Regions from separate parts of the Bradyrhizobium sp. USDA 223 genome, predicted to be linked through region 1. Evidence: predicted binding sites of a transcription regulator. Region 1 holds the regulator's gene; each other region holds the start of a gene.
The links. The regulator LexA, encoded in region 1, represses DNA repair genes until DNA is damaged. The targets are predictions, from matches to a motif close to TGTTCNNNNTGTGTTCNG.

Region 1 (10,677 bases):
AACCCGGTCAAGGAAGAGCAGGAATATATCGATTCAATCCAGGCCGACGTGCGCTGGCTCGGCTTCGACTGGGGCAAGAACTTGTTCTTCGCCTCGGACTATTTCGACCGCCTGTACGAATGGGCGGAGCAGCTGATCCGCGACGGCCTCGCTTATGTCGACGACCAGACCCAGGAGGAGATCCGCCTCTCGCGCGGCACGTTGACCGAGCCCGGCAAGAATTCGCCGTTCCGCGAACGCTCCGTGGAGGAGAACCTCGACCTGTTCCGCCGCATGAAGGCGGGCGAATTCCCCAACGGCGCGCGCGTGCTGCGGGCCAAGATCGACATGGCCGCGGGCAACATCAATCTGCGCGACCCCGTGCTGTACCGCATCCTGCATGCGCACCATCCGCGCACCGGCAACGCATGGTGCATCTATCCGAGCTACGACTATGCCCACGGCCAGTCGGATGCCATCGAAGGCATCACGCATTCGATCTGCACGCTGGAGTTCGAGGACCACCGGCCGCTCTACGACTGGTTCATCGAGAAGCTGCCGGTGCCCTCACAGCCGCATCAGTACGAATTCGCGCGGCTGAACCTGACCTACACGCTATTGTCCAAGCGCGTGCTGACGCAGCTCGTCCGCGACGGCCATGTCGCGGGCTGGGACGATCCGCGCATGCCGACCATGGCGGGCATGCGCCGGCGCGGCGTGCCGCCGGCCGCGCTGCGCGAGTTCGTCAAGCGCATCGGCGTCGCCAAGGCCAACAGCGTCGTCGATGTCGGCATGCTGGAGTTCTGCATCCGCGAGGAGCTGAACCGCACGGCGCAGCGGCGCATGGCGGTCTTGAAGCCGCTCAAGGTGGTGATCGAGAATTATCCGGAAGGGCAGACCGAGGAGCTCGAGGCGATCAATCATCCCGACGATCCCTCGGCAGGCACGCGGAAGATCACGTTCGGCCGCGAGCTCTATATCGAGCAGGACGACTTCATGGAGAACCCGCCGAAGAAGTTCTTCCGCCTGTCGCCTGGCAACGAGGTGCGGCTGCGCTATGCCTATTTCGTCAAGTGCACCGGCGTGATTAAGAACGACAAGGGTGAGGTGGTGGAGCTGCGCTGCACCTATGATCCTGCGACCAAGGGCGGCAATGCGCCGGACGGCCGCAAGGTCAAGGCGACCATGCACTGGCTGCCGGCAGCGGCCTCCAAGCCGGCGGAGATCCGCATCTACAACCAGCTGTTCGCTAATCCGAGCCCGGATGCCTCAAACTTCGCGGCCGATCTCAACCCGAACTCGCTGGAGATCCTCGCCGATGCGCGGGTCGAGGCATCCGTTGCGGAGAGCAATTCGACCGAGCCGATGCAGTTCGAGCGTCAGGGCTATTTCGTGCGCGACAAGGACTCGACGCCCGGCAAGCCGGTGTTCTCGCGCACCATCGGCCTGCGCGACACGTTCGCGAAGGAAGTCGCCAAGGGTTGAGAAGGGCTGAGCAGGACATGAGCAGCGAAGCCGACGCCATCGTTTCCGCCATCATCGCGAAATGGTGCGCCGGCTTCGCGACGCTCGATGCAGCCGCGCTGTCGTCGCTCTATGCGAGGAACGCGTTCTTCTTCGGTTCGAACCCGAAGCTCTATCGCGGCCGAGATGGCGTCGCCGACTATTTCAACGGCCTGCCGCGCTGGGGGAGGCCGAGCGCGACCTTCTCCGACGTGCACGCCGCGCAGGCCGGCCCTGATCTGATCAACATGGCCGCGACCATCACGTTCGATCTCGCGGGCGAGCGGGATGATCTCGTCGTCAAGATGAGCTGGGTCATCATCCGCGAGGACGGCGACTGGAAGATCGTCAATCACCACGCCTCGTCGCAGGCGCCGCTGATCTGAGCAGGACTCTCTTCACCAGTTTGTCATTCCGGGATGGCCCGAAGGGCCAGGCCCGGAATCCATAACCCCAGTTCGTGGTTATGGATTCCGGGCTCGCGCCAAGTGGCGCGCCCCGGAATGACGGAAGGATACGAACCGGAGTTCTCTCCGAGGGTTGAGGTGACTCCAAAGGGCACCATCATTTCATCGACAAGGGCGTTGTTGCCGATGTCGAAGGACACAAGGTGAGGCTGTCTGCCAAGGCGGACGTCGCCGTGACGATGAAAGAGGAAAAGTAAGCCGGTCCACGCCTGTTCCTGATCTGTACCGCTATTCGCGCAGCCGCACGGTCCGGTAGCCTCTGCAGCCGTCGCGTATCGTAAGGTGCAGGGGAATGGCGGAGCCGGGCCGGCCAGGACGGTCCCAGGGAGTTGCCGGGACGTGGCCGGTCGGCCGCGCCGCCCCGGCCGGCGGCTTGGCGCCAGCGGGCCTCGGCATCTGGCCGGCGATCGTCGACACGCTGCGCCAATGGGCGCGGGCCGAGGCCGGGCCTGGCCGGTTGTTGCCGTGGGTGCCGGTCGCCTTCGGCGGCGGCATCGCGCTTTATTTCGCCGCCGATCATGAGCCGGTGCTGTGGGTGGTTGCCGCCACAGCCATCGCGCTGATGCTCGGCGCGTTGCTGCTGCGGCGAAGTCGGCTGTTTGCGCCTGCTATCATGCTCGCGGCGGTCGCGGCTGGTTTTGCCGTGGCGACCTGGAAGACCGCGCGTATCGCGCACACCGTTTTGGCAAAACCGCTCTATTCGGTGTCGCTGTCGGGCTTCGTGGAAGCGCGCGACATCCGCGAGCGCACCGATCGCTTCGTGCTGCGCGTCAGCGCGATAGAGGCGCAGCGCAGCGACGTCAAGCTCGAGCGCGTCCGCCTCTCGGTGCGCAAGGGCACGGCGCCGGAGGTCGGCAGCTTCGTGCAATTGAAGGCGCGGCTGATGCCGCCGATCTCACCGGTGCGCCCCGGCAGCTACGATTTCTCGCGCGACATGTTCTTCCAGGGCATCGGCGCCTCCGGCTTCGTGATGGGCGCGATCACGGCGTCCTCGCCGCCGGATGGCGGCGGCCTGCGGCTGCGCTATGCCGCCTTCATGCAGGGCCTGCGCGACGCGATCGATGCGCGCATCCGCGCAACGCTCGAAGGCGACAACCGCGCGATTGCGACGGCGCTGCTCACGGGGCGGCGCGATGCGATCACCGCGCCCGTGAACGATGCCATGTTCGTCTCGGGACTCGGCCATGTGCTGTCGATCTCCGGCTATCACATGGCGGTCGTCGCCGGCGTCGTCTTCTTCGCGGTGCGCGCGCTGCTGGCCTTGATCCCGGGGCTGGCGGCCGGCTTTGCCATCAAGAAGTGGTCGGCGGCGGCGGCGCTGGTCGCGGCCGCGTTTTACCTTCTGCTGTCGGGCGCGGAGGTCGCGACGCAAAGATCTTTCTTCATGACGGCGGTGGTGCTGATCGCCGTGATGGTCGACCGCCGCGCCATCACCTTCCGCACGCTGGCGGTGGCGGCGCTGATCGTGCTCGCGGTCGCGCCGGAGGCGTTGGTGCATCCGAGCTTCCAGATGTCGTTTGCGGCAACGCTCGGGCTGGTGGCGCTGGTGCAGATCGGCATGCCGAACCTGCTCGCCTCGCCCGATCATTCCGCGACGGCGCGGATCGCGCTGTGGGGCGGCCGCGAGATCGCGATGCTGTTCCTGGCCTCGCTGATCGCGGGGCTCGCGACCACGCCATACGCCGCCTTCCACTTCCATCGCGTGACGCCATACGGCGTGCTCGCCAATCTCGGCGCCATGCCGGTGGTCTCGGCGCTGGTGATGCCGGCCGGGCTGCTCGGACTGCTCGCTGCGCCCTTCGGGCTCGACGGCGTGTTCTGGTGGTTGATGGGGATCGGCATCGAGTGGATGGTCCTGGTCGCGCGCTGGGTGGCGGCCCTGCCGGGCGCCGTCGGCCGCATTCCCGCCTTCGGCATCGCGCCGCTGATCGCGGCGAGCCTCGGGCTCATCGTGATGGGCCTGTTGCGCACGCCCTTGCGCTGGTCCGGCGCCCTGGTGCTGCTGGCAGCGATCCTCTGGGGGCTGTCGGTACGGCAGCCGGATATCCTGATTGCCGGGGACGGCGCGAGCGTCGCGGTCCGGGGCGGGGATGGGCGCTTGCAGGTGATCCGCGCCGGCAAGGACAGCTTCCTGCTGAAGGAGTGGTTGGCTGCCGATGCCGATCCGCGCGATGCCGGCAACGCCTCGTTGGCGAGCGGGGTGTCGTGTGACGAGTCCGGCTGCGTGGCGCCGCTCGCGGACGGACGGCTGATCGCGTTGGCGACGCGCATCGACGCGCTGGCTGATGATTGCAGCCGCGCCGCGCTGGTGGTGACGGCGCGGCCCGCGCCGTCCGATTGCGCGGCGATGGTGGTCGATCGGGCGCGTCTTGCCAGTCAGGGCGCACTGGCTCTGACGCGAAGCGGAGAGGGTTTTTCGGTGCAGGCGGTGAGAGCGAGAGGGGCAAGCCGTCCCTGGCTGCCTGCCGGCGCCGGCGAGGGGGATTTCGACGGCAGCCTGGTGCCGAAGGCGGCCGTGCCCCGCAGCCGGGACGCAACGCCATCCGAGGCCGACTTGCAGGCCGACGATTGACGCGGATCACAAATACCAGGCCAGCACGGCGTCAAGCCTTCCGTTGCCGATGACCGGCAGGGCCACCATTCGGCTCAGCCCGGCTGCGCAGGCTTCGGAGCCGGCGATCGAGCCGTCACGGGTGAGATCGTCGTTGAGGGCGGGCATGCCGGCGGCCCAGGCGCCGCCGATGCTGCCTTCGCCCCTGGCGATGGACTGCGCCGCATAGCGTGCGGCGAGGTCGGTCTGTGCGCTGCAATCGCCGGCGCGAAAGACCAGCGCCGAACGGTCCTCGTTCAGGACCCAGATCTCGAAGCGTCGTGCAATCGGCGTTGCCTGCGCGGACAGGAATGTCAGAACCCAGGTCTGGTCGGTACCGGTTCCGTAGGGCACGCCGACGCCGAGATTGATCCCGACCTTGGCGGCGTCCTCCCAGCGCAAGAAGCTCTTGGCGTCGTGCAAGTCCTTGATGATCAGTGGCAGGCCCGCCTTCCAGGTGCGTCCGGGCAGGCCGAAGCCGCGCGGAAATCTGGTGTGGCGGGAGTTGAATTCGAACATGTCCGCGGTGCCGTAATAGCCATCGACGAGCCCCATCTCATGCGAGAGATCAGGATCGTTGTGCCAGAGTTCGATCGCGCCGACGTGCGCCTCGTCGTCGCCGCAGAACAGCACCAGCACGGCTTGCAGGAATTCGCCCGCGAACACCGGCACCGCCACGCCGCAGGTGAGGCCGGCCGCAGCGGCCTGATCGGTCCGCTTGAAATAGGAGTTGGCGAATTTCGTGAGGATGACGGGGTGGCCACAGGCCCAGGCCTTGCCTGGAAGTCCCTCGTCATATCCGAAGTGCAGCTCTTCGCTGACGGCCTTGAACGCGGACAGCCCTTCGTCGTAGAGGCCGCCGCCGAATTCCAGCCGCATGCGCGTCCGGTCGGGTACCCAGAGTTCAACGACGCGAATGAAGGTCTTCATCGAGCCTGTCCGCCGCCTCAAGCCACTGCAGCATCGGTCATTTGGCTGCGGAGCGAACGTTCAAAATTCAGGCAGGACGGCCCAAACTTCATGCGGCGACGAGGCGCGGCGGCGGGCTCGCCGATCGAATGTCCTGAAACAAAAACCCACCGGGCTCGCCGGCCTCGGCCGGCGACGGCAATTTCAATCCCGGGCTCGGCCTTTCGGCCGAAGGGCGTCAGCCGATCGGCAGGCGCGTGATCGTGGGCCGCGTGTCGGCGACGGTCTGCGGCTTGTGCTCGCGCTCGGGGGCCGGCTGCGTCACCGGCAATTGCAGCACGGTCGCGCGCTGGCCTTCGACGAGCTGCGTCACCAGCACATATTTGCCGTCGGGAAATTCGATCGCGTCATGATGGCGATCGGGAATGTGCGGGTCGATCTTGCCGAACTTGCCGACGCGAGAGTTCACGGTGCGCGTCCAGATCCAGCGGTTGTCGTAGCGGACGTCGTCGGCGAAAGCGAGCTCCGTTCCCGGCAGCAGACAGACCGCGACGGAGGGATCGGCTTCAGAAGCGAAGCCGCGCGTCGAGGTGCCGCGGAAGGTTGTCGTGACGATCGTCTCGCCGACTACGGCGGGGCGCGTCGCGACGGCATGCAAGCTGTAGTCACACATCGGGTGCTCCTCATGCTGGGATAGCGACCCGCGTCTCTTTCGAGGCGCAGGCCTCTATCAGAGTGGAAGCATACAACGCTCTGCTCGGTTATGGGCAAATCTGCGGCTCGCGTTCGCAGCACGCGATCACATTATCTTTCCCGGATTCGATAGGAACAAACCTCGCGTCCTTGCATTCGGCCGGAGCTATCAGCACTGCCGGCACAACTCTACCGGCGAAGCAGAAATGGCTGCGCGCCTGCGCGGGCGAATGTCGCGCGGGAAGATGGACCGGACAGCCGGCGCAGAACCAGAGAAACCGTCCAGCCGGAGCGGACAAGTATCCGCTCCGATCCTGGATCGCCGATGCCGATCGAAGCGCGCGCGGCGCTTGAGACTTCCGGTATCAGTACTTCCGGTAAAGCCCGATCAACTTGCCCTGGATCTTCACGCGGTTCGGCGGAAGAATGCGGACCTCGTAGGCGGCATTGGCGGGCTCGAGCGCGATCGAGGCGCCGCGGCGGCGGAAGCGCTTGAGCGTGGCCTCCTCGTCGTCGATCAATGCCACCACGATGTCGCCGGTATTTGCGGTCTCGTTGCGCTGGATCAGCGCCATGTCGCCGTCGAGGATGCCGGCCTCGACCATCGAATCGCCGCGCACTTCGAGCGCGTAGTGCTCGCCCGAGCCGAGCATGTCCGGCGGCACGCTGATGGTGTGGCTGCGGGTCTGCAGTGCCTCGATCGGCGTGCCGGCGGCGATGCGGCCCATCACGGGCACCGCGACCGGGCGCTCGCCCTCGTCCGCGGGCGGGCTGGAGCTCGCGCGCACCTTGCCGAGATTGCCCTCGATGACGCTCGGGGTGAAGCCGCGGCGATTGCCGGCGGCGGCCTGGAGCTCGGGCAGCTTGATCACCTCGATGGCACGGGCACGGTTGGGCAGGCGGCGAATGAAGCCGCGCTCCTCGAGCGCAGTGATCAGGCGATGGATGCCTGACTTCGAGCGCAGGTCGAGCGCATCCTTCATCTCGTCGAAGGACGGCGGCACGCCGCTTTCCTTCAGACGCTCGCTGATGAACCGCAGAAGCTCGTATTGTTTGCGCGTCAACATCTCGACCAAAGTCCCCCGGTTGATGTCGTTCGATTCCGAGACGATGAAGTCGGCAATAAGCCGCTACATCCTCGAAACAAATCATGAACGGACACTATATGTTCGATATGTGTTCCGCAACTGCTTAATTTATGGTGAACGCGGCCAAACTCGCGGAATGCGTGTGGCTGGGCGGCTCAGACGGGCAGCCGGAGCACCTCGCAAGGCGTCCCTGCCTCGGCCTTCGGCGCGAACGGTGCACGCACGAGAAGTACCTGTGCCGCAGCGAGATTCGCAAGCAGGGAGGAGTCCTGATGGCTGACGGGAAGGGCGACGCGCGTGCCGTCGTCGCGCACCTCCAGTCGCGCACGCAGATAATCCTCGCGCTGGTCGTTGGCGGCGAGATCGCGGCCCAGCACGGCGCGCTCGCGCTGATGATGAATCGCTGAACGGCCCGACAGGGCGCGAATCAAGGGCACCATGAACAGGAAGGCGCACACGTAGGACGACACGGGATTGCCGGGCAGGCCGATCACGCGCATCGCGCCTAGTCGACCGTGCATCATCGGCTTGCCGGGCCGAATCGCGATCTTCCAGAACGCCATCGCGATGCCTTCGCCCTTGAGCGCCTGCTGGACCAGGTCGTGGTCGCCGACCGACGCACCGCCGGTCGTGATCAGGATGTCGGCGCCGCTCTCGCGCGCGCTGCGGATGCCGGCGGACGTCGCCTCCAGCGTATCGGCGGCAATTCCGAGGTCGATGGTCTCGGCGCCCTCGCTGCGGGCGAGCGCATGCAGGGCATAGCCGTTGGAATAGACGATCTGGCCACGACCAGGCGTGGTGCCTGGCATCACGAGCTCGTCGCCGGTGGCGAGAACGGCAACCCTCGGGCGGCGGATGACGGCGAGATGCGGATGATTCATTCCGGCGGCAAGGGCGAGATCGCGCTCGGTGAGACGGATTCCCTTGCGCAGCAGCACGTCTCCTTCGCGGAAGTCGACGCCTGCAGGGCGGATGTGCCGGCCGAAAATGGCGGCTTCCTTGATCGTGACATGTTTGCCGTCGGCAGCCGTGTCCTCCTGGATCACGACGGCATCGGCGCCGTCGGGAACGACGCCGCCGGTGAAGATCCGCACGGCTTCGCCGGGGCCGACGCTTCCCGCGAACGGCCGGCCCGCCGCGACCTCACCGACGACGGTCAACCTCGAATCGTATGCCGCGTCCGCCGTGCGCACGGCATAGCCGTCCATCGCCGACATTGCCTCCGGCGGCTGCGTGCGCCGTGCCGCGACATCGCGGGCGAGCACACGATGGTAGGCCTCGTCGAGGCAAACCATCTGTTCAGCCAGCGGCTCGACGCCGGCCAACACCGCGGCAAGCGCGTCAGAAACCGGCATCAGGGCCACGGGCGAACTCCTGCTGAGCACATCAGTCAATGGGCGGCGAGAGTTCTAGCCGAGTGCAGGCGTGAGGCAAAGCAGCACGCGGGATGATTTATCCTGCGTGATCGCGGGGTGGAGGAGGTCGGCTCAACTCCGCCGCGGCATGATGCGGAAGGCGAGACAGACCGGAACGAGGATTGCCATGGCAAGGACGAGAATGACGAGCGCCACGGCCAGCATCGGTCAACGCTCCGTCGGATCGCCTGGACTGAAATCCGCGACGTCGGGCGCCTTGGGACCCTGATCTTTGTCGGGCAGCGGATCGGCCTGGGATTTCAGGTCGGCGGCCTTGCTGATCAGCTTGGCGGAGAGGTCAGAATCCGAGGTGGTTCTAGCGAATTCGAGCAGGAGAGAGGCTTGCTTGGTGAGATAGGTCTTGCCCAGCACGTCGATCAGTCCAATGTAGAAGTCCCAACGGACTCATGAGTCCGAAAGGTGGTATTCCGTTCCCGGAACTCTGTATAAAAATGCACAAAGTGATCAGGTTCCACAATTTCAGCAGTTTTTGTTCCGGCAAGTGAGCGCGCTCCGGGCTTTCCCGCGGCTCAGATCCCCAGTGCTTTCAATGCGTTCCCGACATCGCGCGGCGAGGTGACATGCACGGCGGTCAACCCCCGCGCCCGCGCTCCCTCGATGTTCTCGGCGAGGTCGTCGAAGAACACGATGCGCTCGGCCGGCACGCCGATCGCCGCCACGACATGGTCGAAGGCCTCGGCATCCGGTTTGCGCAGGCCGATGCTGGAGGACAGATACAGCTCGCGGAAATGGCCGAGCAGACCGGCATATTCCTTCGAGAAATAGTCGACGTGCGGCCGATTGGTGTTGGAGAAGGCATAGAGCGGCATCTGCTTCGCCGCCCGCGGCAGCAGCTCGGCGATATCAGGCATCTCGCCGGCGAAGATCGCGTTCCAGCCTTCCAGGAATTGCGCATCCGAGATGCCGATCCCGAGCGAGGACCGCAGCGAGGCGAAATAGTCCGCATCGCTGATCTTGCCCATCTCGTGCAACCGGTAGGCCTCGTCGCGCACATAGCGCGCGATGATGGCCTCGGGCTGGCAGCCGGCATGTCCCGCCCAGCAGGCGATCGCCTTGGAGAAGTCGATGTCGAGCACAACGCGCCCGAGGTCGAACAGCAGCGCATCCGCGCTGCCGGGAGAGAGCGATGTCATTGCGTCCTTCACTTCAGTATGGCGCGTCAGTAACGATAGGGCTCGTGATCGAACAGCGGGAACGCGCTGAACACGCTGGGCGCGTTGGTGGCGGTCGCCGGATGCAGGCAGGATTTATCGATCTCGGCGAATGAGGTGGCGCCCAGGAGGCCGAGGCAGCGCAGCACCTCGTCTTCGAGCAGCTCCAGCATCCGTGCGACGCCGGCTTCGCCGGCTGCCGCCAGCGCCCAGCATTGCAGCCGGCCGATGCCGACGAGGTCGGCGCCCGCCGCGATCGCCTTGACGATGTCGGTGCCGCGGCAAAAGCCGCCGTCGACCATGATCCTGGCGCGGCCCTTCACGGCGTCGACGATCTCCGGCAGCACGTGCATGGCGCCGCGGCCGTGGTCGAGCTGGCGTCCGCCATGGTTGGAGACGTAGATCCACTCGACGCCGTGATCGAGCGCGATCTGCGCATCCTCGGCCGTGGCGATACCCTTGAGGATCAGCGGAATTTTGAACGTATCCTTGATCATCTTCACGGTCCGCCACTCCAGGCCCTTCTGGAAATCGCCGCCGGTGGCGCGCAGGCGGCTCTCGCGAACGTAGCGCTTGGCGATGTCACGTTCACGACGGCTGTAATGGGCGGTGTCGACGGTCAGGCAGAAGGCGGCATAGGCGTTCTTCTCGGCCCGGCTGACGACATCGGCGACGAAAGCATCGTCGCCGCGGACATAGAGCTGATAGAGACGCAGTGCATCGGGGGCAGCCTCGGCGGTCGTCTCGAGGCCGGGCTCGGACACCGAGCTCAGCATGTGCGCGGCGCCGAACCTGCCTGCAGCGCGCGCGACGCTCGCCGCGCCATCCGGATCGAAGATCTCGAGTGCGCCGACGGGAGCC
Region 2 (10,677 bases), 3.7 Mb from region 1:
TGATCTCCTTCAGCGCGCGCGAGACGCGGGAGATCTCCGTCATCAGCTGCGCCTGCTGCACCTCGTCGAGATCGATGATCTCGACCGTATCGGCGCGTCGCGGCACCAGCAGCAGCCAGGGATAATGCGCGTCCTTAATGACCAGCACCTTCGACAGCGGCAGGTCGCCGATATCGATAGTGTCCTCTTTCAGGCGGGAGTGCAGCGACCAGGCGGGTTCGGGCATGAAGGCTTCTCTTGATTGATTCTTACCGTCGCAGAGACCACGCCCCCAGACAACATCCGTATGCGCCGTGGTCCTTATGCGCCGCACCCGGTGGGGCAGGCCGAATGAGGGCGAATTCGGCGCTGGAAGTCCCCAAGCGCCGTCGGAACAGCCCCAGACCCCGCTTGCTTTCCGCTCCCTTTGGCCCCAAATAGGGACCGGGAGATTGGCGGTGGACGAGCCACTCGCCAACCGGGTCAGGTCCGGAAGGAAGCAGCCCTAACGAGGTCCGGATCGGGTCGCTCGTCAGTCTCCTACCTGTTTTTCCGAGCGAACCAGCGCCGGCGGCACCAGCCGCCAGCGCGCTCCTTTCCGCAAAAGCCGGCCAAGAGACATTTCATTGCGGATCGACCGATGACCGACGCTGGCGCCCCTCCGAACCCCGATAGCGCCGGCCAGGCCGGCAATGCGCCCTACCGGGTGCTGGCGCGCAAATACCGCCCATCCTCGTTCGACGACCTGATCGGCCAGGAGGCCGTGGTCCGCACCGTCTCCAATGCGTTCGAGACCGGGCGCATTCCGCAGGCCTGGATTCTCACCGGCGTCCGCGGGGTCGGCAAGACCACCACCGCGCGCATTCTCGCCCGTGCCCTCAACTACGAGATGCGGGATGGATCGGTGAAAGGGCCGACCATCCACATGCCGACATTGGGCGTGCATTGCCAGGCGATCATGGAAAGCCGGCACATGGACGTGCTGGAGATGGACGCGGCCTCGCATACCGGCGTCGACGATGTCCGCCAGATCAATGATAGCGTGCGCTATGCCCCCGCCAGCGCCCGCTACAAGGTCTACATCATCGACGAAGTCCACATGCTGTCGACGGCGGCGTTCAACGCCTTCCTGAAGACGCTGGAGGAGCCGCCGGAGCACGCCAAGTTCGTGTTCGCGACGACCGAGATCCGCAAGGTTCCGGTCACCGTGCTGTCGCGCTGCCAGCGCTTCGACCTGCGCCGCGTCGAGGCCGACGTGCTGATGAAGCACCTCGCCAGCATCGCGGCCAAGGAAAACGTCGAGATCGAGCCGGAGGCGCTCGGCATCATCGCGCGCGCCGCGGAGGGCTCGGTGCGCGATTCGCTGTCGCTGCTCGATCAGGCGATCGCGCATGCGGCGGGGCAGGTGAAGGCCGATGCCGTCAGGCAGATGCTGGGCCTTGCCGACCGCACCCGGGTCATCGACCTGTTCGAGTCGCTGGCGCGCGGCGACATCGCGGCTGCCTTCAAGGAGTTCCGCGACCAGTACGATGTCGGCGCCGATCCCATCGTCGTGCTCTCGGACCTCGCCGAGTTCGTCAATTTCGTCACCCGTGTGAAGGTTATCCCGGCGACCGCCGACAACGTCGCCTATGGCGAGACCGAGCGCGTGCGTGCCAAGGAGTTCGCCTCCAAGATCTCGATGCGCGTGCTGTCGCGGATGTGGCAGATGCTGCTCAAGGGCATCGCCGAGGTGCAGGCCGCAACGCGCCCCGCGGCCGCGGCGGAAATGGTTCTGGTGCGCATCGCCTATGTCGCCGACCTGCCGACGCCCGACGAAGCGATCAGGATGCTGGAGCAGAACGGCGGCGGCTCGCCGGTCGTGAACGGCGGAAGTAGCGCGCGCAGCGGCGCGCCCGGCGCGCCGGTTGCCTCCGCAGCGCCGATGTCGGCTGCGCCCGTGCGCATGCCGACAGCCTCGGCTCCAGCGTTTGGCGGTGGCGCCCGGCCGCAGATGGCGGCGCCCGCGCCGGATACGCAAGGGGCGGCGCCCCAGCTGCGCATCGCGAGCTTCACCCAGCTGGTTGCGCTCGCAGGGCAGAAGCGCGACATCATGACCAAGAGCGCGCTCGAAGGCGACATGCGCCTCGTCCGTTTCGAGGAGGGGCGGCTGGAAGTCGCGCTCGAGCCCAACGCTTCCAAGACCATGATCTCGGAACTTGCGAAGAAGTTCGAGCTGTGGACCGGCCGCCGCTGGACCGTGATCGTCTCCAACGAGCAGGGCCAGCCGACTTTGCGTTCGGTGAACCAGGCGGCCAAGCAGGAGCATGCCCGTACCGCGGAAGCCGATCCGCGCGTGCAGGAGGTGCTGTCGCGTTTCCCCGGCGCCAAGGTCGTCGAGGTCCGCAGGCTTGCTCCCGAGACCCCGGAAACCGATATTAACGCCGACTATGGCAGCGACGATCCGCCCGACGGTTCCGACGGCGACGATCTCTGAACCATTCTTTCCAAGGACACGCACCCATGGCTGATTTTCTCGGCATGATGAAACAGGCGGCGCAGCTGCAATCCAAGATGCAGGAGATGCAGGACCAGCTCGCCAACGTCGAGGTCGAAGGCATTTCCGGCGGCGGTCTCGTCGCCGTGCGCATGACCGCGAAGATGGACGTCAAGGGCATCAAGATCGATCCTTCGCTGATGAAGGCCGAAGAGCGCGAGGTGCTGGAAGACCTGCTCGTCACCGCCCTCGCTGATGCGCGCCGCAAGGCCGAGACCGCCATGCAGGAGAAGATGCAGGCCCTCACCGGCGGGCTCGGCCTGCCGCCGGGGCTGTTCGGCCAATAAAATGGGCGCTGTTGCAGGTCCCGAGATTGAGCGGCTGGTCCAGCTGCTCGCGCGGCTGCCGGGCCTCGGTCCGCGCTCGGCGCGGCGCGCGGCGCTGCATCTGATCAAGAAGCGTGAAGCACTGATGATGCCGTTGTCGAGCGCCTTGCAGGTGGCGCTGGACAAGGTCCAGGTCTGCAAGACCTGCGGCAACATCGACACGCAAAATCCTTGCACCGTCTGCACCGATCCGAAGCGCGATCCGGCGATCATCGTCGTCGTCGCCGACGTCGCCGACCTCTGGGCGCTGGAGCGGGCCAATGCGACCCAGGGGCGCTATCATGTGCTCGGCGCGACATTGTCGCCGCTCGACGGCGTCGGCCCGCAGGACCTCACCATCGACGCGCTGGTGGCGCGCGCTCATGATTCGCAGGTGCACGAGATCATCCTGGCGCTGAATGCGACGGTGGACGGCCAGACCACGGCGCATTACATCACCGACCTGCTTCAGGACGCCAATGTGAAGGTGACGCGGCTCGCCCATGGGGTTCCCGTCGGCGGCGAGCTTGATTATCTCGATGAAGGTACGCTATCGGCTGCGATGCGGCAGCGCACCCTGTTCTAGCCATCCAGACTTCACGGAACGGACGACATGACGAAACTTTTCGCCACACGCTTCGCTTTGGTCGCGACGATGCTGATGCTGGTGACCCCGGCCATCTCCGCGCAGCAGCGTGACGAGGCGCCGCCGCCGTCCAAGCCCGGCAAGCCGATCAACACTGGCGACGTGCTCTCCGGCGAGCTGAACGCGATGAAGGTGCGCGACGCCAAGAACGGCAAGCGCGTCGCGACCTACCAGATCACGTCCGAGCCGCGCCGCCTGCCGCCGCCGAACGGGCTGTGCAATCTCGAAACCGGCCCCGAGACGTTCCAGCTCGTCACCTCCAGCGAGGCGCAGGCCGCGCAGCTGAAATCCTTCGTCGGCAAGGAGATCTCCGTGAAGGTGGACGAGGTCGCCTGCGCCAGCGATCCCGGCCAAATGAGCGAGGCCGTGATCACGAAGTGGAGCCTGATCAAGAAGCAGTAGGGAGCTCCACTCCCTCGGTCGTCATTGCGAGGAGCCCTTGCGACGAAGCAATCCAGACTGCCTCAGCGGTGACAGTCTGGATTGCTTCGCTTCGCTCGCAATGACGAAAGAGAGAGGTGAGTCCTACACCCGCACCGGCCCCAGCGCCTCGAAATGCCCGCGCCTCTGCAAATACGCCAGCAGCATCAGGCTCGGGATGGCGACGAGGACGGAGATCGCGAAGAACATCGGCCAGCCCGTCGCTTTCGCCAGATAGCCTGCGCCCGACGACAAATAGGTCCGTCCTACTGCGGCGAGCGCCGTCAGCAGTGCATATTGGGTCGCCGTGTGCAGCGGGTTCTGGCACAGCGCCGAGAGATAGGCGACGAAGATCACGGTGCCGATGGCGTTGCAGAAATTGTCGGAGGTGATCGCGAGGGTCAGCGCCCATTCGTTGACGCCGACCAGCGCCAGCCACGAGAACGACAAATTGGACATCGCCTGCACGATGCCGCCGATCCACAGGCTGGTCGCGAGCGAATAGCGCCGGGCCACAAAGCCGCCGGCAAAGCCGCCGGCGAGGGTCGCGACGATGCCGACGCCCTTGACGATCACGGCATAGTCGTTCCGCGTGAAGCCGATATCGATGACGAACGGCACGGTCATGTTGCCGGAAAACGCGTCGGTGAATTTGAACAGCACGACAAAGGCGAGCACGACCCATGCTTCCTTGCGTCGCAGGAATTCCGAGAACGCGCCCAGCGCCGCATGGAACACCCGCGTGAGCGCGCCCTCGTCCTGCGTGGCGGCCTCTGCGCGCGCGGATTGTGCGGGCTCGGTGGCGGCGAGCGCAGTCACCGTGCCGATCAGCACCAGAGCCGCCATCACTACATAGCCCCACATCCAGGCGGCGCCACGAGGAACGATCGCCTCGAAGCCGGTGACGATGAACAGGGCGCCTGCGGTCGATACCAACATGCCGATGCGATACGCGGCGACATAGGCGGCCATGCCGGCGGCCTGCTCGCTTTCGGGCAGGCTCTCGACGCGGAAAGCATCGACCACAATGTCCTGCGTCGAGGACATCGTCGCGACCAGCAGCGCGCCAAGCGCAACCAGTAGCGGCGAACGTGCCGGATCGGTCAGCGCCAACAGCAGAATCGCGCCGATCAGCAGCAGTTGCGAAAACACCAGCCACCCGCGGCGACGTCCAAAGGACTGCGTGAACAACGGCACATGCAGCGCATCCACCAGCGGCGCCCACAGGAATTTGAGCGTGTATGGTGTTCCAACCAGTGCAAACAGCCCGATCGTTCCAAGATCGACCCCGGCTTCGGCCATCCACACCAGCAGCGTCGATCCCGACAGCGCCAGCGGCAGCCCCGAGGAGAAGCCGAGAAACAGCACGATCAGCACCCGCGGCTGCAGGTAAACGGCAAGGCTGTCGCGCCAGGAGGGCGAGGCGGCGGAAGTCGCGGCGGGGGAGGTCGCGTCGGGTGCGGTCATGGAGGGGGTGTTAGCAGATTCTGGGGGAAATGACTCTTGCGAGCTCAGTGGGGCGGATGCTCTCTCCACCCTCTCGGTGTCATCGTCCGCGAAGGCGGACGATCCAGTATTCCGCGGCGTCTCGGTTCAATCACAACTGCTGCGGCGTACTAGATACCCCGCCTTCGCGGGGTATGACCGCCTTACGGTGGTCCGGCTATGCCAGGATAGAGATCATCCCAGTTTGGGTTATGCTGCTCGATCAAGCGGACCTTCCAGGCCCTGTTCCACTTCTTCAGCCGCTTCTCCCGCCTGATCGCGTTCTCGGGATCATCGAATTGCTCGAAGTAGACCAGCCGAACGACATCATACTTTTCGGTGAAGCTTTCGATGACCTTCAACTTGTGCTGCGCCACTCGGCGGACGAGATCGTTCGTCACGCCGATATAGAGCGTGCCGCCAATTCGGCTGGCGAGAATGTAGACGTAGTAAAGGCGTGCACCCATGTGACCATCTCACCGCCCTTATCGTCCGCGCGCAATTGCGCAGGGGGGCGGACGATCCAGTAACCACCAGCGTCTCGGTTCGATCACAACCGCCGCGGCGTACGGGATGCCCCGCCTTCGCGGGGCATGACAGTGTGCCCCAATCTCACTCCCCCGCCTGGAGCTTGCGCGGAAACAGCTCTGCCGCTCCCGTCGCCACCAGGCGCGGTGCCTCCGGCGCATCGCTCTTGCTGAAATCGAGCTCCTCGATTCGCCCTGCGCGCTTCTCGATCTTGTCGGCGGAGATCAGCACCTGGCGGACGTCCTCGTTCACGTCGGCAAAATGCTTTTGCAGCTTGAGCACGCGGTCGCGCAGTCGCCCCAAATCGTCGCCGAGCTTGATCACCTCCGTGCGGATCTGGTCGGCGGCATCGCGCATGCGCGCGTCCTTCATGATCTGCTGCATCACTTGGATCGCGAGCATCAACAGCGAGGGAGACACCAGCACGACGCGGGCGCGATAGGCTTTCTGGATCACGTCGTCGAAGCCGTCGTGGATCTCGGCGTAGACCGATTCCGACGGCACGAACATCAGCGCCATTTCCTGGGTCTCGCCGGCGACGAGATATTTTTCGGCGATGTCGCTGACATGCTTCATCACGTCGCTGCGCAGCCGCTGCGTGGCGACGCGTCGCTCCTCGTCGGTGCGGGCATCGTGCAGCGCCGTCATCGCCTCCAGCGGAAACTTCGCGTCGATGCAGAGCGGGCGCTGGTCGGGCAGGAACACGACGCAGTCCGGCCGTTTTCCGGTCGAGAGCGTGAACTGGAACTCGTAGGAGCCCTTGGGCAGACCGTCCTGGACGATCGCCTCCATGCGCGCCTGGCCGAAGGCGCCGCGCGACTGCTTGTTGGCGAGCACGTCGCGCAGAGTGGTCACCTGCGTGGTGAGGTCGGTGAGGTTCTTGTGCGCGTTGTCGATGATGCCGAGCCGTTCATGCAGCGCGCGCAGGCTCTCCATGGTGTTGCGGGTCGAATGTTCCATGGACTGGCCGACCCGATGCGTCACCGAATCAAGCCGCTCGTTGACCGCCCGCGCCATCTCGGCCTGGCGTCCCGCGAGCGCCTGGGTCATGGCGTCAACCCGCCCCGAGGCCTCGCTCTGGGCGCGCAGCACCTGGGCGAGGCGCTCCTCGAGCTCGTCGGCCCGGATCGCGTTCGCCATGGCGAGTTCCGCGCCACGCCGCCCCGAGCGCGCGATCACGACCGCAATCACAACCAGCAGGATGAGGACGAGCGCACCGAAGCCGATCAGCGCATCGACGATGCGCACCGGCCAGTCGCCCAGCATGACAATGATCTCGTTCATGCCGCCTTGTAGCCGATTCGCTGCACTCTCGCGAACGAAGAGGGAACATTCTGGGTTAACCGGCCCTTAATTTTCATGGTTAATGAAAGGTGAAGTTTTATGGTTAGCGAGGGGTTAACGGGTTCCGGGCCGCATTGACCGCATCCGGCGCGCGGCTTAAATCGCGGCCATGGCCCTCAGAGAAATCATCATCCTGCCCGACAAGCAGCTGCGCCTGGTCTCCAAGCCGATCGAGAAGGTCACGGCGGAGATCCGCAAGCTTGCCGACGACATGTTCGAGACCATGTACGACGCGCCCGGCATTGGGCTCGCGGCGATCCAGGTCGCGCAGCCGCTGCGCCTGATCACCATGGACCTCGCCAAGCGCGACGGGAACGGCGAGACCAAGCACGCGCCGCGCGTCTTCATCAATCCTGAGATTATCGCCTCGTCCGAGGAATTGTCGGTCTACGAGGAAGGCTGCCTCTCGATCCCCGAATATTACGAGGAGGTCGAACGGCCCGCGAAGGTGCGCGTGCGCTTCACCGATCTCGACGGCAAGGTGCATGAGGAGGATGCCGAGGGCCTCTACGCCACCTGCATCCAGCACGAGATCGACCATCTCAACGGTGTCCTGTTCGTCGACTATCTGTCGAAGCTCAAGCGCGACCGCGTCATGAAGAAGTTCGAGAAAGCCGCCAAGCGCGCGGCGGAGTAGGCTGGGCTCGGCTCTCTCTCCTCGTCATGGCCGGGCTTGACCCGGCCATCCACGCCTTGCTTGCTTTGTCGCCAAGACCGTGGATGCCCGGGACACGCCCGGGCATGACGGAGAACCAGAACTCTCACCGAACGCAGCTACATGCCCCTCCGCCTCATCTTCATGGGCACGCCCGATTTCTCTGTGCCAACGCTGCTCGAGCTGATCGCTCATGGCCACGAGATCGCGGCGGTCTACACCCGCGCGCCGAAGCCGGGTGGACGGCGCGGCCTGCAATTGCAGCCGACGCCGGTCGAGGAAGCCGCGCGAAAGCTGGGTATCCCCGTGCTGACGCCGAAGACGTTGAAGACCGAGCAGGCGCTGGCGGAGTTCCGCGCGTTTGATGCGGATGCGGCCGTCGTCGTCGCCTACGGCATGATCCTGCCGAAGGCGATCCTCGATGCGCCAAAACTCGGCTGCTACAATCTGCATGCCTCGCTGTTGCCGCGCTGGCGCGGCGCCGCGCCGATCAACCGCGCCATCATGGCTGATGATGCCGAGAGCGGCGTGATGGTGATGAAGATGGATGTCGGCTTAGATACCGGCGACGTCGCCATGGCCGAGCGCATCGCGATCACCGACAACATGACCGCGCTCGACCTGCACGATCGCCTGTCCCGGTTGGGGGCCGACCTGATGGTGCGCGCGATGGCCGCGCTCGAACGCGGCGGGCTCCAGCTCAAGGCGCAGAGCGAGGACGGGGTCACCTATGCCGCCAAGATCGAGAAGGCCGAGGCGCGGATCGACTGGACCAGGTCCGCGCGCGCGGTGCTGCGCCACGTCCATGGCCTCTCGCCCTTCCCCGGCGCCTGGAGCGAGCTTGACGATGCGCGCGTCAAAATCCTGCGTTGCGAATTGGCGCAAGGCTCCGGCGCGCCTGGCGAGGTGCTCGACGATCAGCTTACCGTCGCCTGCGGCGACGGCGCCATCCGCATCATCGAGCTGCAGCGCGAGGGCAAGGCCCGCATGCAGGCCGCGGACTTCCTGCGCGGCGTGCCGTTAAAGGCGGGATCCAAATTCACCTGACACTGTCATACCCCGCGAAGGCGGGGTATCCAGTACGCCGAGGCTTCTCGGTCAATCGGATAAGCTGCGGAGTGCTGGATTGCCCGCCTTCGCGGGCAATGACGACGAAACTGGACACGATGCCCCGCTACAAGCTCACCATCGAATATGACGGCGCGCCGTTTTTCGGCTGGCAGGTGCAGGACACGCTGCCGTCGGTGCAGGGCGCGCTCGAGGCGGCCGTGAAGGCGATGACCGGGGCGGATCTGCGCGTGCACGGTGCCGGCCGCACCGATGCCGGCGTGCATGCGCGCGGCCAGGTCGCGCATGTCGACGTCGACAAGCAGTTTCCGCCGGGCCGTTTTCGCGACGGGCTCAACGCGCATCTGCGCCCGCATCCGATCGCGGTGCTCGAGGCCGAGATCGTGCCCGACGATTTCGAGGCGCGCTTCTCGGCGGTTAAGCGCCACTACCGCTATCGCATCGTCAACACCCGCGCCAATCTCGCGCTCGATGTCGGCCACGCCTGGCGCGTGCCGCGCAAGCTCGACACTGAGGCGATGCATGCGGCGGCGCAGCGCCTGCTCGGCAAGCACGATTTCACCACGTTCCGCGACACCGAGTGCCAGGCCAAGTCGCCGGAGAAGACGCTCGACCAGCTCGACGTGATCCGCGATGGTCGCGAGATCAACGTCATCACCTCGGCACGCTCGTTCCTGCACAGCCAGGTGCGCTCGATGGTGGGATCCCTGGTCTGGGTCGGCGAGGGCCGCTGGACCGCCGACGATCTCTCCGCCGCGCTCAAAGCCCGCAACCGCGCCGCCTGCGGCATCGTCGCCCCGCCCGAGGGCCTGTATTTGATGAAGGTGGATTATTAGGCGAGCGGCGCAGAGAGCGGGCATGCTCTCGCCAAACCTCGGTGTCATGCCCCGGCTTGACCGGGGCATCCAGTACGCCGCGGCCTCTCGGCTCAATCACTGCCGTCTCTGGAATACTGGATCGCCCGGTCAAGCCGGGCGATGACGGTCGTGTTTGTGGAGGCAACAGTGCCTCAAGCAAAATACCGCGCCAAGATCCCGCGATACACCTTCGTCAACCTCTCCAAATCCGCCACCGGCACGCGTTCGTCGACCTGGTGCATGGTCTGCCCGACCAGACCGAACTCGATCACGGGGCAATAGAAGGAAATAAACCGCGCATCCGACGTGCCGCCTGAGGTCGACAGCTCGGGCTTGCGCCCCGTCACCTCCTCGATCGCGGAGACCGCGAGATCGGTGAACGGCCCCGGCTTGGTCACGAACACGTTCGAGTTGGAGGGCTCCCACACGATGCGGGCCTTGATGCGGTTGCCGCAGGCTTTGGCGAGACGCGTCTCGACCAATTCACGCAAGCTCGCCTGGGTGTGGTTGTCGTTGTAGCGGATGTTGAATCTTGCGCGGGCCTCGCCGGGGATGACGTTGAAGGCCTTGTTGCCGACGTCGACCGAGACGAATTCGAGATTGGACGCCTGGAATTGCGCGCTGCCATGGTCGAGCGGCTCGTCGGAGATCGCGACGATCAGCCGCGAGATGTCCGGCACCGGATTGGAGGCGCGGTGCGGATAGGCGACGTGGCCCTGCACGCCGTCGACGACGAGCGTGCCGGATTGCGAGCCGCGCCGGCCGATCTTGATGGTGTCGCCGAGCGTCTCGACGTTGGAAGGCTCGCCGAGCACGCAGTGGTCGAATTTCTCGCCGCGCTCGGCGGCCCATTT
Region 3 (10,677 bases), 110 kb from region 1:
CTTCACTCGCCGCGAACATGGTCTGGTAATCAGCGAGGTCCTGATCGTCTGGCGTGCGCTTGGAGGCGATGTAGGGCGGCAGCGGCGGGCTGCCGAGATCGGCGATGGCCTGGTCCAGCGCCGGGCCGTGGAACGAGAACGCCAGCGTCACCTCGCCCTCGGTGCCCTTGGCCTCGACCTCGGCGTCGAGATGACCGAGCAGGCAGACCTTGCCTTCGTTGCCAAAGCGGATGCGGTCGCCGGGGGCGAGCTTCTTGGCCGGCTTCACCAGCGCCTGCCAGCGCGAGCCGTCGAGACGCTTGATCAGTGTCGCCTCGATCTTCGGCTCGGTGTCGCGGCCGATGCGGCGACCCTTCAATTGCGCCGCAATCACCTTGGTGTCGTTGACGACGAGCTGGTCGCCGGGCTTCAGCCATTGCGGCAGGTCGGAAATGATCTGGTCGCGCAGCGCGCCATTCTCGACGACCAGCATCCTCGCGGAATCGCGCGGGCTCGCCGGGCGCAAAGCGATGCGCTCGGGCGGCAGATCGAAATCGAAGAGATCGGTGCGCATGAGCAGGCTTGGCGCGACACAGCCAGACCCTCATGGTGAGGAGGCGCTTAGCGCCGTCTCGAACCATGAAGGCCGGGTTGCAGCAGTGGGGCCTTCATCCTTCGAGACGCGCGTTCCGCGCTCCTCAGGATGAGGATCGAGTGACTATTCCTTGTCCGCGGCCATCCGCGCCTTGACGATCTTGTCGGGGTTCTGCACCGGCTCGCCGCGCTTGATCTTGTCGACGTTCTCCATGCCCTCGGTGACCTTGCCCCACACCGTGTACTGGTTGTCGAGGAAGCGGGCGTCGTCGAAACAGATGAAGAACTGGCTGTCGCCGGAATCGGGATTGGCGGCGCGGGCCATCGAGGCGGTGCCGCGCACATGCGGCTCCTTGTTGAACTCGGCCTTCAGCTTCTTGCCGGAGCCGCCGGTGCCGGTGCCGTGCGGGCAGCCGGTCTGCGCCATGAAGCCCTCGATCACGCGGTGAAACACGATGCCGTCGTAGAAGCCCTCACGGACCAGCTCCTTGATGCGCGCGACATGGCCGGGCGCGAGGTCGGGGCGCATTTCGATGGTGACGGGGCCCTGCGTGGTCTCGAGGATCAGGGTGTTTTCGGTGACGCTCATGCTCGTCTCTCTTGCGTTGGGGGTGAAGTCTTCTCGGGTGACGTCTTGCGGCTGCGGAACTGGATCGCGAATGGACGTCCCGCGGCGGCGCCGGCCATTGCATCGGTAAATGGCACCGGCGTGCAGCGTTGCAACGCCTCCATCACCGCGATCCGGTATTGCAGCCGGTCATTGTCGGAGGCCTCCGCGGATTCATAGGTAATCCTCGGATGGCCCAGAATGTTTCCGGCCCGGTTAAAGCTCACGAGGACGGTGATGTCGAGTGGGCGGGCCCTCGCCGGCGACGGCGGTCTCCAGCAGGTGCGCAGGTGCCGGAAGATGTCCTGGATCGTGTCGACCTGGGCGGCCTCCACGGCCGCACGGGAGGTGGCGAGCAGCAGCACCACGGCAACCAGCAGGAGCCTGCCACCGCGGCGCGCCATGGCCCCCGCCTATTTGATGTCTGAGGCGACCTGCACCTTCACCATCTTGTCGGGATCGGTGACAGAGCCGCCGGGCGAGCCGGCGGGCGCCTTCTTGAGCTTGTCGACGACGTCCATGCCCTGCACCACCTCGCCGATCACGGTGTACTGGCCGTCGAGGCTGCCGCCGTCGGCGAACATGATGAAGAACTGCGAGTTGGCGCTGTCGACGCTGTCGCCGCGTCGGGCCATGCCGACGATGCCGCGGGCAAAATGCACCTTGGAGAATTCCTGCTTCAGGTTCGGGTATTTCGAGCCGCCGGTGCCGTTGAATTTCTCGCCATCGCCGGTCTGCGCCATGAAGCCGTCCATGACGCGGTGGAACGGCACGTTGTTGTAGAAGCCCTCGCGCGCGAGCTGCTTGATGCGCTCGGCATGCTGGGGCGCGATGTCGGTCCTGAGCTTGATGACGATGCGGCCCTTGGTGCTGTCGATGACGATGGCGTTGGCCTTGTCGAGATTTGCCGGCAATTGCTGCGCCACCGCCGGTACCGCGAACAGAAGCGCGGCAAGAACTGCGAGAATTCGGATCATGACAACTCCGGATCAGAGAGAAGAGGAAGCGCGCCGTTTTCAGGCGAATTTGGCCTTGAGCTGTGCCGCGACCTGCGGCGGGACGAAGGCCGAGACGTCCCCGCCCATGCCGGCGATCTGGCGCACCAAAGTGGCGGTGATCGGGCGGACCATGGGAGAGGCCGGCAGGAAGACCGTATGCACCTCGGGAGCCATGGCCTCGTTCATGCCGGCGAGCTGCATCTCGTAGTCGAGGTCAGTGCCGTCGCGCAGGCCCCGAATCATGATGGTCGCGCCGTGCTTGCGCGCTGCGGTGACCGACAGATCGTCGAACGTCGTCGCCTCCAGCACGCAGCCGGCCTGCGCCGCGATCGGACCGCAGACGTCCTCGAGCATCTTGAGGCGCTCCTCGGTCGAGAACAGCGGTTTCTTGCCGGGATGCACCCCGATCGCGACCACGAGCCTGTCGCACAAGGAAACGCTGTGCCGGACCACGTCCAGATGGCCGTTGGTGATGGGGTCGAAGGAACCTGGGTAGAAGGCGATGCGCGGCATGGCCCCGTCCTACCGCGCCCGGCCCGGGCCGGCAAGCCGGGCAGGTTCCTTGCCCGTTTCCGGTCCAGCCCCTCCGAAAATGTCCCGTCGGGCGTCAGCGGCAGCCGGTTTGTTTCGCCCTCGGGGCGACCACGAAACAAAACGGAGCGGGAACGAAACCATTTCCCACATCGGCGAAGACGTCCGGAAACTGGCCATGGTTACTAATCCGGGCCAACGAACGACGGGCCGCGTACTGGGAGTAGGCGGCCGCATCACAGGGGACTGTCATGATCAAGACCATTTCAGCGATCGCTCTGTCTGCGTGTGTTGCCGCGGCCCTCACCCTCCTGCCCGGCTTTGCCCCGAAGGTTGAAGCCAGCGTGCCGCAGCCGCTGGCCAAGAGCGACCGGCTCGACATCCGCAGCATCGGCCGTGACTGCTCGCAGCAGGCCTGGCCGAACTTCGAAGCCTCCTGCCTGCGTAGCGCCGGCACTAAGGCCAATGTCCGCGAGGCACGCCTCGTGACCGCCAACCGCACGCCGTAATCGGGCTTGACGATTTCGCGTCAGCTAGGCGGTTCACAGCCCGGATCGAGCGCAGCGCAATTCGGGCTGCCTGGCTGAACGTTACTCCCCGTTGGCTCCGTTGCCGTTCTCGGCCTCTTCCGTGATGTGCTCGACTGACACCACGTGCTCGTCCTCGGCGGTGTCGAACACGATCACGCCTTGCGTCGAGCGGCCGGCGATGCGGATGCCTTCGACCGGGCAGCGGATCAGCTGACCCTTGTCGGTGACCAGCATGATTTGATCCGCCTCCTCCACGGGGAACGAGGCGACGAGATTGCCGTTGCGGTTGTTGACGCTCATGGCGACGATGCCTTTGCCGCCGCGGCCGGTGGTGCGGTACTCGTAGGACGAGGTCCGCTTGCCGTAGCCGTTGACGGAGACGGTCAGCACGACCTGCTCCTGCGCCGACATTTCGACATAGCGCTCCTGCGGGAGCTGGAAGCTGCCCGAGGTCTCCTCGGCCTCGGCATCGGCCGGTGCCTCTTCCGCGGCGGCTTCGCCCGCGACCGCGCGGCGCATCTTCAAATAGGCCGAGCGCTCGTCCGAGGTGGTGTCGACGTGGCGCAGGATCGCCAGCGAAATCACCTTGTCGCCTTCGCCGAGCGCGATGCCGCGCACGCCCATCGAGGTGCGCCCGGTGAACACGCGCACGTCGGTGACGGGGAAGCGGATGCACTGGCCGCCGGCAGCGGTCAGCAGCACGTCGTCGCGCTCGGTGCAGATCTGCACGTCGACGATCGCCTCGTTGTCGTCGAGCTTCATCGCGATGATGCCGGAGCGGCGGACGTCGACGAAGTCGGACAGCTTGTTGCGCCGGACGTTGCCGCCCGTGGTCGCGAACATCACGTCGAGCTGGCCCCAGGTCGATTCATCCTCCGGCAGCGGCATGATGGTGGTGATGCGCTCGCCCTGCTCCAGCGGCAGGATGTTGATCATGGCCTTGCCGCGCGCGTTCGGCGCGGCCATCGGCAGCCGCCAGACCTTTTCCTTGTAGACCTGGCCGCGCGAGGAGAAGAACAGCACCGGAGTATGGGTCGAGGCGACAAAGAGCCGGCTGACAAAATCCTCGTCGCGGGTCTGCATGCCGGAGCGGCCCTTGCCGCCGCGGCGCTGCGCCCGGTAGGCCGACAGCGGCACGCGCTTGACGTAGCCGGCGTGCGAGACCGTGACGACCATGTCCTCGCGCTGGATCAGGTCCTCGTCCTCGACCTCGCCCTCCTGCTCCATGATCACGGTGCGGCGGGGCGTTGCGAACTCGGCCTTCACCTCGGCAAGCTCGGTCTTGATGATGTCCAGGATGCGCGCGCGTGAGCGCAGGATCGCGAGATAGTCGCCGATCTCCCCGGCGAGCTTCGACAGCTCGCCGCCAATCTCGTCGCGGCCGAGCGCGGTGAGACGTGCGAGACGCAATTCGAGGATCGCCCTCGCCTGCTCCAGCGACAGGCGGATCGTGCCGTCCTCGTTGATCCGGTGACGCGGGTCATCGATCAGCGTGATGATGTCCTCGACGTCGCGCGCGGGCCAATCGCGCGTCATCAGGGTATCACGGGCCGCCGCTGGTGTCGGCGAGGTGCGGATCACCTTGATGATCTCGTCGATGTTGGCGACCGCGATGGCGAGGCCGACCTGCTCATGGGCGCGCTCACGCGCCTTGCGCAGCTTGTACTTGGTGCGCCGGGTGACGACCTGCTCGCGGAAGCCGACGAAGATCGTCAACATATCCTTCAAGTTCATCGTCTGCGGACGCCCGGAATCGAGCGCAACTGCGTTGACGCCGAAGCTCGTCTGCAGCGGGGTGAACTTGTAGAGCTGGTTCAGTACCACGTCGGGCACGGCGTCGCGCTTGAGCTCGACGACGACGCGATAGCCATCGCGGTCGGACTCGTCGCGCAGGTCGGAGATGCCCTCGATCTTCTTTTCCTTGTAGAGTTCGGCGATGCGCTCGACCATCGTCGCCTTGTTCACCTGATACGGAATCTCGGTGATGACGATCGCCTCTCGATCCTTGCGAATGGTCTCGAACGTGACCTTGCCGCGCATGACGATGGAGCCGCGGCCGAGATGGTAGGCGCTGCGGATGCCCTGGCGTCCGAGGATGATGCCGCCAGTCGGGAAATCCGGGCCGGGAATGATGTTGATGAGCTCGTCGATGGTCAGCGAGGGATTGTCGATCAGCGCAATACAGGCGTCGATCACCTCGCCGAGATTGTGCGGCGGGATGTTGGTCGCCATGCCGACGGCAATGCCGCCGGCGCCGTTGACCAGCAGGTTCGGGAACCGCGCTGGCAGGACCACCGGCTCCTTCTCGGAACCGTCGTAATTGTCCTGGAAGTCGACGGTGTCGCTGTCGATGTCCTCGAGCAGCTTCAGCGCGATCTTGGTCAGGCGGGACTCGGTGTAGCGCATGGCCGCCGCCGGATCGCCATCGACCGAGCCGAAATTGCCCTGCCCGTCCACCAGCAACTCGCGCATCGAGAAGTCCTGCGCCATGCGCACCAGCGCGTCATAGATCGCCTGGTCGCCATGAGGGTGGTATTTACCCATGACGTCACCGACGATACCGGCGGACTTCTTGTGCTTCTTGTCGGGCGTGAAGCCCTGCTCGTTCATCGAGAACAGGATGCGCCGATGCACCGGCTTCAGGCCATCGCGCGCATCGGGCAGCGCGCGCGATACGATCACGCTCATGGCGTAATCGAGGTAGGACTTCTTCATCTCGTCGAGGATGGAGACGGGGCGAATGTCCGAGGGTTGCGCCGGCTGGTCGCCGGGCTTGTTATCGTCGTCAGCCAAGGGGAAATCCGGTGAGGTTTTATCTGGGAATCATATAGCGCATCGAGGGTTGGATAACCACCCTGACAGGGCCGCCGGAGGCGCTTTTTCCCTTCGTTTTTTCATGCACTTACCGGGGTGACGAGAGGTCATTTCCGGACAGCCCTCGGACGTCGGCAACCCCTGCGCCGGAGAGTGGATTTCGGCCACGGCTCAAGGCCCGAAAACCACTGTATGCATGAGCCGGCCGGGCATGAGGGTGAACAGCCCGGCAATGACGAGTGCGCCGAAGAAGATCGAGGCCATCGTGATCTTGTGGCGGCGAACATTGTGAGCTCTTGCAGCCGTCACGCCCAATACGAGCATCGCCAACGCGAAGATCGAGAGCAGATGGATCGGGCTCCATTGACCGACCAGACGGATTTCGTGAATCCAGAACGAGGTGAGCGCCACGACGAGCATCAGCACCACCCAGACCCAGCCCAGAGCCCGGTGCGGAAGGGTGCCCTTGGGGGCGATGAGCTGAACAATTCCGAGGACGAATGCAGCCATCGCGGCAAAGGCATGCAGCGGGATCGCCGGAGCAGCAGCAAGAAGCGGTCCAAGACTCATGCAGCAGTCCCCGATCGGCAGCGGCTCGCCGTCTGACGCACAACATGAGGCAAGCTTAGAAAATCAAGCTTTGCCCGTTGATTGACGAGAAATCCAAGCGCGGCACGCGAGCACACCGATGCAAAGGACGAGCGCCCGCTATTTGACCTCAGAACGGGATATCGTCGTCCATGTCGCTGTTGCGGCCGCCGCCGGCGGCAACGGGACGGCGCGGCGCGCTGCTGACGGGTCCGGAGGAGCCGAAGTCGCCGCCCGGCTCGTCGCCGAAGCTGCCACCTCCGCCGCCGCCACCGCGGCCGTCCAGCATCGTCAGCGTCGAGTTGAAGCCCTGCAGCACGACCTCGGTCGAATATTTCTCGACGCCGCTCTGGTCGGTGTACTTGCGGGTCTGGAGCGCGCCTTCGATGTAAACCTTTGCGCCCTTCTTCAGATACTGTTCGACGATCTTGCAAAGCGGCTCAGAGAAGATCACGACGCGATGCCACTCGGTCTTCTCCTTGCGCTCGCCCGTGTTCTTGTCGCGCCAGGTCTCCGAGGTCGCGATGCTCAAATTCGCGATCGGCCGCCCGTCCTGGGTGCGGCGGATTTCGGGATCCTTGCCGAGATTTCCAACCAGAATGACCTTGTTGACGCTTCCCGCCATCGCCGCTCTCCACTCCGAATGCCACTGAATTTCAAAAGGGCGAATCCGCTGCCCGCGTTCCTCTGCGCCCGCTAGGGCGACCCTATACGCTTGCGGGCACCGATCAGCCTGCCACCCCCGGGGTTATCCCCATATATAGCATCCCCTTCCGTTTTGTTCCAGATTTGTTCTTCATCGCAATAGGACAGCCATTCTGGCCCATTGCCAAAATAATGAGCAGCGCTCCGATGGAACCTTCTTGGGTTCCCCTGAACGAGAAAAACCGCTTAACATTCATTAAGTTGTTCCATTCACTTGAGTGGCGAGTGTGGCATTCCGGAGACGGACTCTGCCCCATTCTTAGGCTACATTCGCGTTGGAATTGATTCATATGGGCGTCGCGCCTGATCAGCCGCTTCGGGGAGTTTCAAGAAGCGGACGAAACTGGGGAGACTGTAATGAACAAGGTTCTGTTTGGTGCAATCGGTGCAATGGCGTTGGGGCTGTCGGGGCCGGCAAGTGCAGCGGATCTTGCTGCGCGTCCCTACACAAAGGCTCCGGCCCCTGTCGCTACCGTTTACGACTGGAGCGGCTTCTACATCGGTATCAACGGCGGCGGCGGCACGAGCCGTAAGTGCTGGGATTTCGTCGACACCACGGGCCTCGTCACCGGCGCCGCCGGCACCCTCGTCGGTGAAGGATGTCACAACGCGACCGGAGGCACGGTCGGTGGCCAGGTCGGCTACCGCTGGCAGTCCGCTAATTGGGTGTTCGGCGTCGAAGGCCAGGGCAACTGGGCCGACTTCTCCGGCGACAATGTCAGCCTCGTCTTCCCGGGCTCCGCGCTCGTCACCGGCAGCCGCAACCGGTCTCAGATCGATGCCTTCGGCCTGATCACCGGCCAGGTCGGCTATGCCTGGAACAATATCCTGGTCTACGTCAAGGGCGGCGCCGCCGTCGTCAGCGACGAGTTCGACGTCTACGCGGCGCCAGGCACGCCCGGTGCGGGCACCCTGCTCGCCTCGGCCGATCACACCCGCTGGGGCGGCACCGTCGGCGCGGGCGTCGAGTTCGGATTCGCACCGAACTGGACGCTCGGATTCGAGTACAACCACCTCTTCCTGGGCCACCAGACCCGGGACTTCACGACGCCAGGCGGTGCCTTCTTCGGATCCGATCGCATATATCAGGACGTCGACATGGGTTTGGTCCGGCTGAATTATCGCTTCGGCGGCCCGCTGGTCGCGAGGTACTGATTCCCTCTGATTTCGTGAGCGATGGAAGGGCCGGCCCCAGCGCCGGCCCTTCTTTTTTGCGCACGACGGCTGGACGTCAATAAGTCAGCAACCATCACCTTTTCGGCTGTTGTGGCTTTTCGGAGACACAACTTGCGGCTTTGGTGGTGTAAAGACGGCGCCAGTTGGGCCGTTGAGTCCGCTGCCCTTCCGTGAGGGAAGGCAACAACAGAAACTGGGACTGGGATTAAGTTGAAAATGAAAAAGGTTTTGTTGGCTTCGGCCTGTTTGTTCGCTCTCGCGGCCCCCGCTTCGGCTGCTGATCTGGCAGCCCGCCCCTACACCAAGGCGCCCGCGCCTGTGGCCTCGGTCTACAACTGGACCGGCTTCTATCTCGGTATCGTCGGCGGCGGCGCCTGGGAAAACAGCTCCGATGATCCGCGCATGCAGGGCGGTTTCGTCGGCGGCACCGTTGGCTACAACTGGCAGACCTCCAACGTCGTGTTCGGCATCGAAGCTGATGGCGCGTGGGCTGACGTAAACGCCTCAGCGACCGGTCTTGTTGATTTTGGTGGCGCCCTCGTTCCCACGACGGTCAGTTCGCGTATCGACGCGCTCGGCACCGTGCGTGGTCGCATCGGCTGGCTCGCTTCCCCGAGCGTCCTGCTGTACGCCACGGGTGGTTACGCCTGGATCAACAACAAGATCAGCGTCAGCGCGCCCCCTGTTCTGAGCCTCTCGGAGAGCCAGTTCCATTCGGGCTGGACGGTCGGCGCGGGCGTCGAGGCGATGTTTGCTCCGAACTGGTCGGTCAAGGGCGAGTACCTCTATCGCAGCCTGGGCGGCGAGACCTACTTCTCGGGCGTCTTCCCGGTCAACACCGGCACTCTCGACCTCCACACCGTGCAGGTCGGCGTGAACTACCACTTCGGCGGCCCGGTCGTCGCCAAGTACTGAGCTTCGTCTCTGACGCATCATCGTCACGAAAGGCCGGCCTCGCGCCGGCCTTTTTGTTTGTTGCGGCCGCCCGTTCGCTCGCGTTTTCGAAGGGGTGTGGCCGCTGGGTGACACAACCTTTGGCTTAAATGGTGTAAAAGCAATGACGTTGCTTGAGTCATAAGGTCCGCTGCTCTTCCGCTCTCCGGAAGACCGGAATGAGAAATGGAAGTGGGGAATGGATATGAAGAAGCTTTTGCTGGCTTCGGCCAGCTTGTTCGCACTCAGCGCGTTGTCACCGGCCTCGGCGGCCGATTTGGCGGCCCGCCCCTACACCAAGGCTCCGGTGGCGCCGATCGCGGTGTACAACTGGAGCGGCTTCTACCTCGGCGCCAACGCCGGCGGTGGCTGGAGCCGCAACTGTTGGGATCTCACCAGTGTCGGCCCCGTCGTGGTCGCTCCGGCGGTGGCCGAAGGTTGTCACAATGCGACCGGCGCACTCGTCGGCGGCCAGATCGGTTATCGCTGGCAGTCCGCCAACTGGGTGTTCGGTCTCGAAGCCCAGGGCGACTGGGCTGACCTGAAGGGTTCGAACATCAGCTCGCCTGCCGCGCTCGCGCCGCTGGTGAACGAGACCAGGATCGACGCCATCGGCCTCTTCACTGGCCAGGTCGGTTATGCCTGGAACAACGTGCTTTGGTACGTGAAGGGCGGCGCTGCCGTCACTCACAACAAGTACACTGGCAGTTTTGGCGGCGTTACGCTCGACACCGCGAACGAAACGCGCTGGGGCGGTACGGTCGGCACCGGCATAGAATTCGGCTTCGCCCCGAACTGGTCGGTCGCTGTCGAATACAACCACCTGTTCATGGGCAGGCACAACGAGACCTTCACCTTCCTCGGCGTGACCACTCGCACCGACAGCATCAAGCAGGACGTGGACATGGCTACCGTTCGCCTCAACTACACCTTCGGTGGCCCGGTCGTCGCGAAGTACTGATCAAGACCGACGTCACATCGTCACGAAAGGCCGGCCTCGCGCCGGCCTTTCTTTTTTGGCCGGGTTGCTCCGGGAGCGGTTCCGCGCGTTCCTGCTGCCAGATCCCGCCAGCACGCCAACAATCCGTTGACGATTCGCAAGTCCCACTGGAAATCCGCCGCCGTTCTTCCTACGTTCGCTGCCATACCCATCGGCGCCGATCCCGGTTCCGGGCGCAGCGCGCCTTTTTTGTTGGCGCGATCGCGCACCTTTGGGCTTCCT

Region 2: ABIA40_RS27675 (DNA recombination protein RmuC) is a predicted target of LexA. The motif match lies at 7,214-7,231, and genes of this name have one in related genera.
Region 3: ABIA40_RS10900 (single-stranded DNA-binding protein) is a predicted target of LexA. The motif match lies at 7,421-7,438, and genes of this name have one in related genera.

What each region holds. Positions count from the first base shown of each region.
Region 1 covers NZ_JBIYDR010000001.1:2,263,737-2,274,413, forward strand. The annotation lists gene ABIA40_RS10335 (glutamine--tRNA ligase/YqeY domain fusion protein) at 1-1,464, shown strand, start outside; gene ABIA40_RS10340 (nuclear transport factor 2 family protein) at 1,482-1,868, shown strand; partial or broken gene ABIA40_RS10345 (DUF2171 domain-containing protein) at 2,027-2,146, shown strand; gene ABIA40_RS10350 (ComEC/Rec2 family competence protein) at 2,242-4,521, shown strand; gene ABIA40_RS10355 (GAF domain-containing protein) at 4,528-5,469, opposite strand; gene ABIA40_RS10360 (hypothetical protein) at 5,687-6,121, opposite strand; gene lexA (transcriptional repressor LexA) at 6,507-7,208, opposite strand; gene glp (gephyrin-like molybdotransferase Glp) at 7,385-8,593, opposite strand; gene ABIA40_RS10375 (hypothetical protein) at 8,813-9,016, opposite strand; gene ABIA40_RS10380 (HAD family phosphatase) at 9,175-9,798, opposite strand; gene ABIA40_RS10385 (alpha-hydroxy acid oxidase) at 9,825-10,677, opposite strand, start outside.
Region 2 covers NZ_JBIYDR010000001.1:5,927,837-5,938,513, reverse strand. The annotation lists gene ABIA40_RS27715 (HIT domain-containing protein) at 1-226, opposite strand, end outside; RNA gene ffs (signal recognition particle sRNA small type) at 427-523, shown strand; gene ABIA40_RS27705 (DNA polymerase III subunit gamma/tau) at 620-2,455, shown strand; gene ABIA40_RS27700 (YbaB/EbfC family nucleoid-associated protein) at 2,482-2,802, shown strand; gene recR (recombination mediator RecR) at 2,804-3,406, shown strand; gene ABIA40_RS27690 (hypothetical protein) at 3,434-3,868, shown strand; gene ABIA40_RS27685 (AmpG family muropeptide MFS transporter) at 3,992-5,353, opposite strand; gene ABIA40_RS27680 (GIY-YIG nuclease family protein) at 5,536-5,838, opposite strand; gene ABIA40_RS27675 (DNA recombination protein RmuC) at 5,984-7,183, opposite strand; gene def (peptide deformylase) at 7,353-7,880, shown strand; gene fmt (methionyl-tRNA formyltransferase) at 8,022-8,945, shown strand; gene truA (tRNA pseudouridine(38-40) synthase TruA) at 9,065-9,802, shown strand; gene dapE (succinyl-diaminopimelate desuccinylase) at 9,976-10,677, opposite strand, start outside.
Region 3 covers NZ_JBIYDR010000001.1:2,378,486-2,389,162, reverse strand. The annotation lists gene queA (tRNA preQ1(34) S-adenosylmethionine ribosyltransferase-isomerase QueA) at 1-553, opposite strand, end outside; gene ABIA40_RS10935 (peptidylprolyl isomerase) at 698-1,162, opposite strand; gene ABIA40_RS10930 (hypothetical protein) at 1,159-1,584, opposite strand; gene ABIA40_RS10925 (peptidylprolyl isomerase) at 1,594-2,157, opposite strand; gene coaD (pantetheine-phosphate adenylyltransferase) at 2,197-2,691, opposite strand; gene ABIA40_RS10915 (hypothetical protein) at 2,961-3,218, shown strand; gene gyrA (DNA gyrase subunit A) at 3,300-6,032, opposite strand; gene ABIA40_RS10905 (DUF2306 domain-containing protein) at 6,225-6,623, opposite strand; gene ABIA40_RS10900 (single-stranded DNA-binding protein) at 6,772-7,266, opposite strand; gene ABIA40_RS10895 (outer membrane protein) at 7,704-8,501, shown strand; gene ABIA40_RS10890 (outer membrane protein) at 8,739-9,437, shown strand; gene ABIA40_RS10885 (outer membrane protein) at 9,661-10,416, shown strand.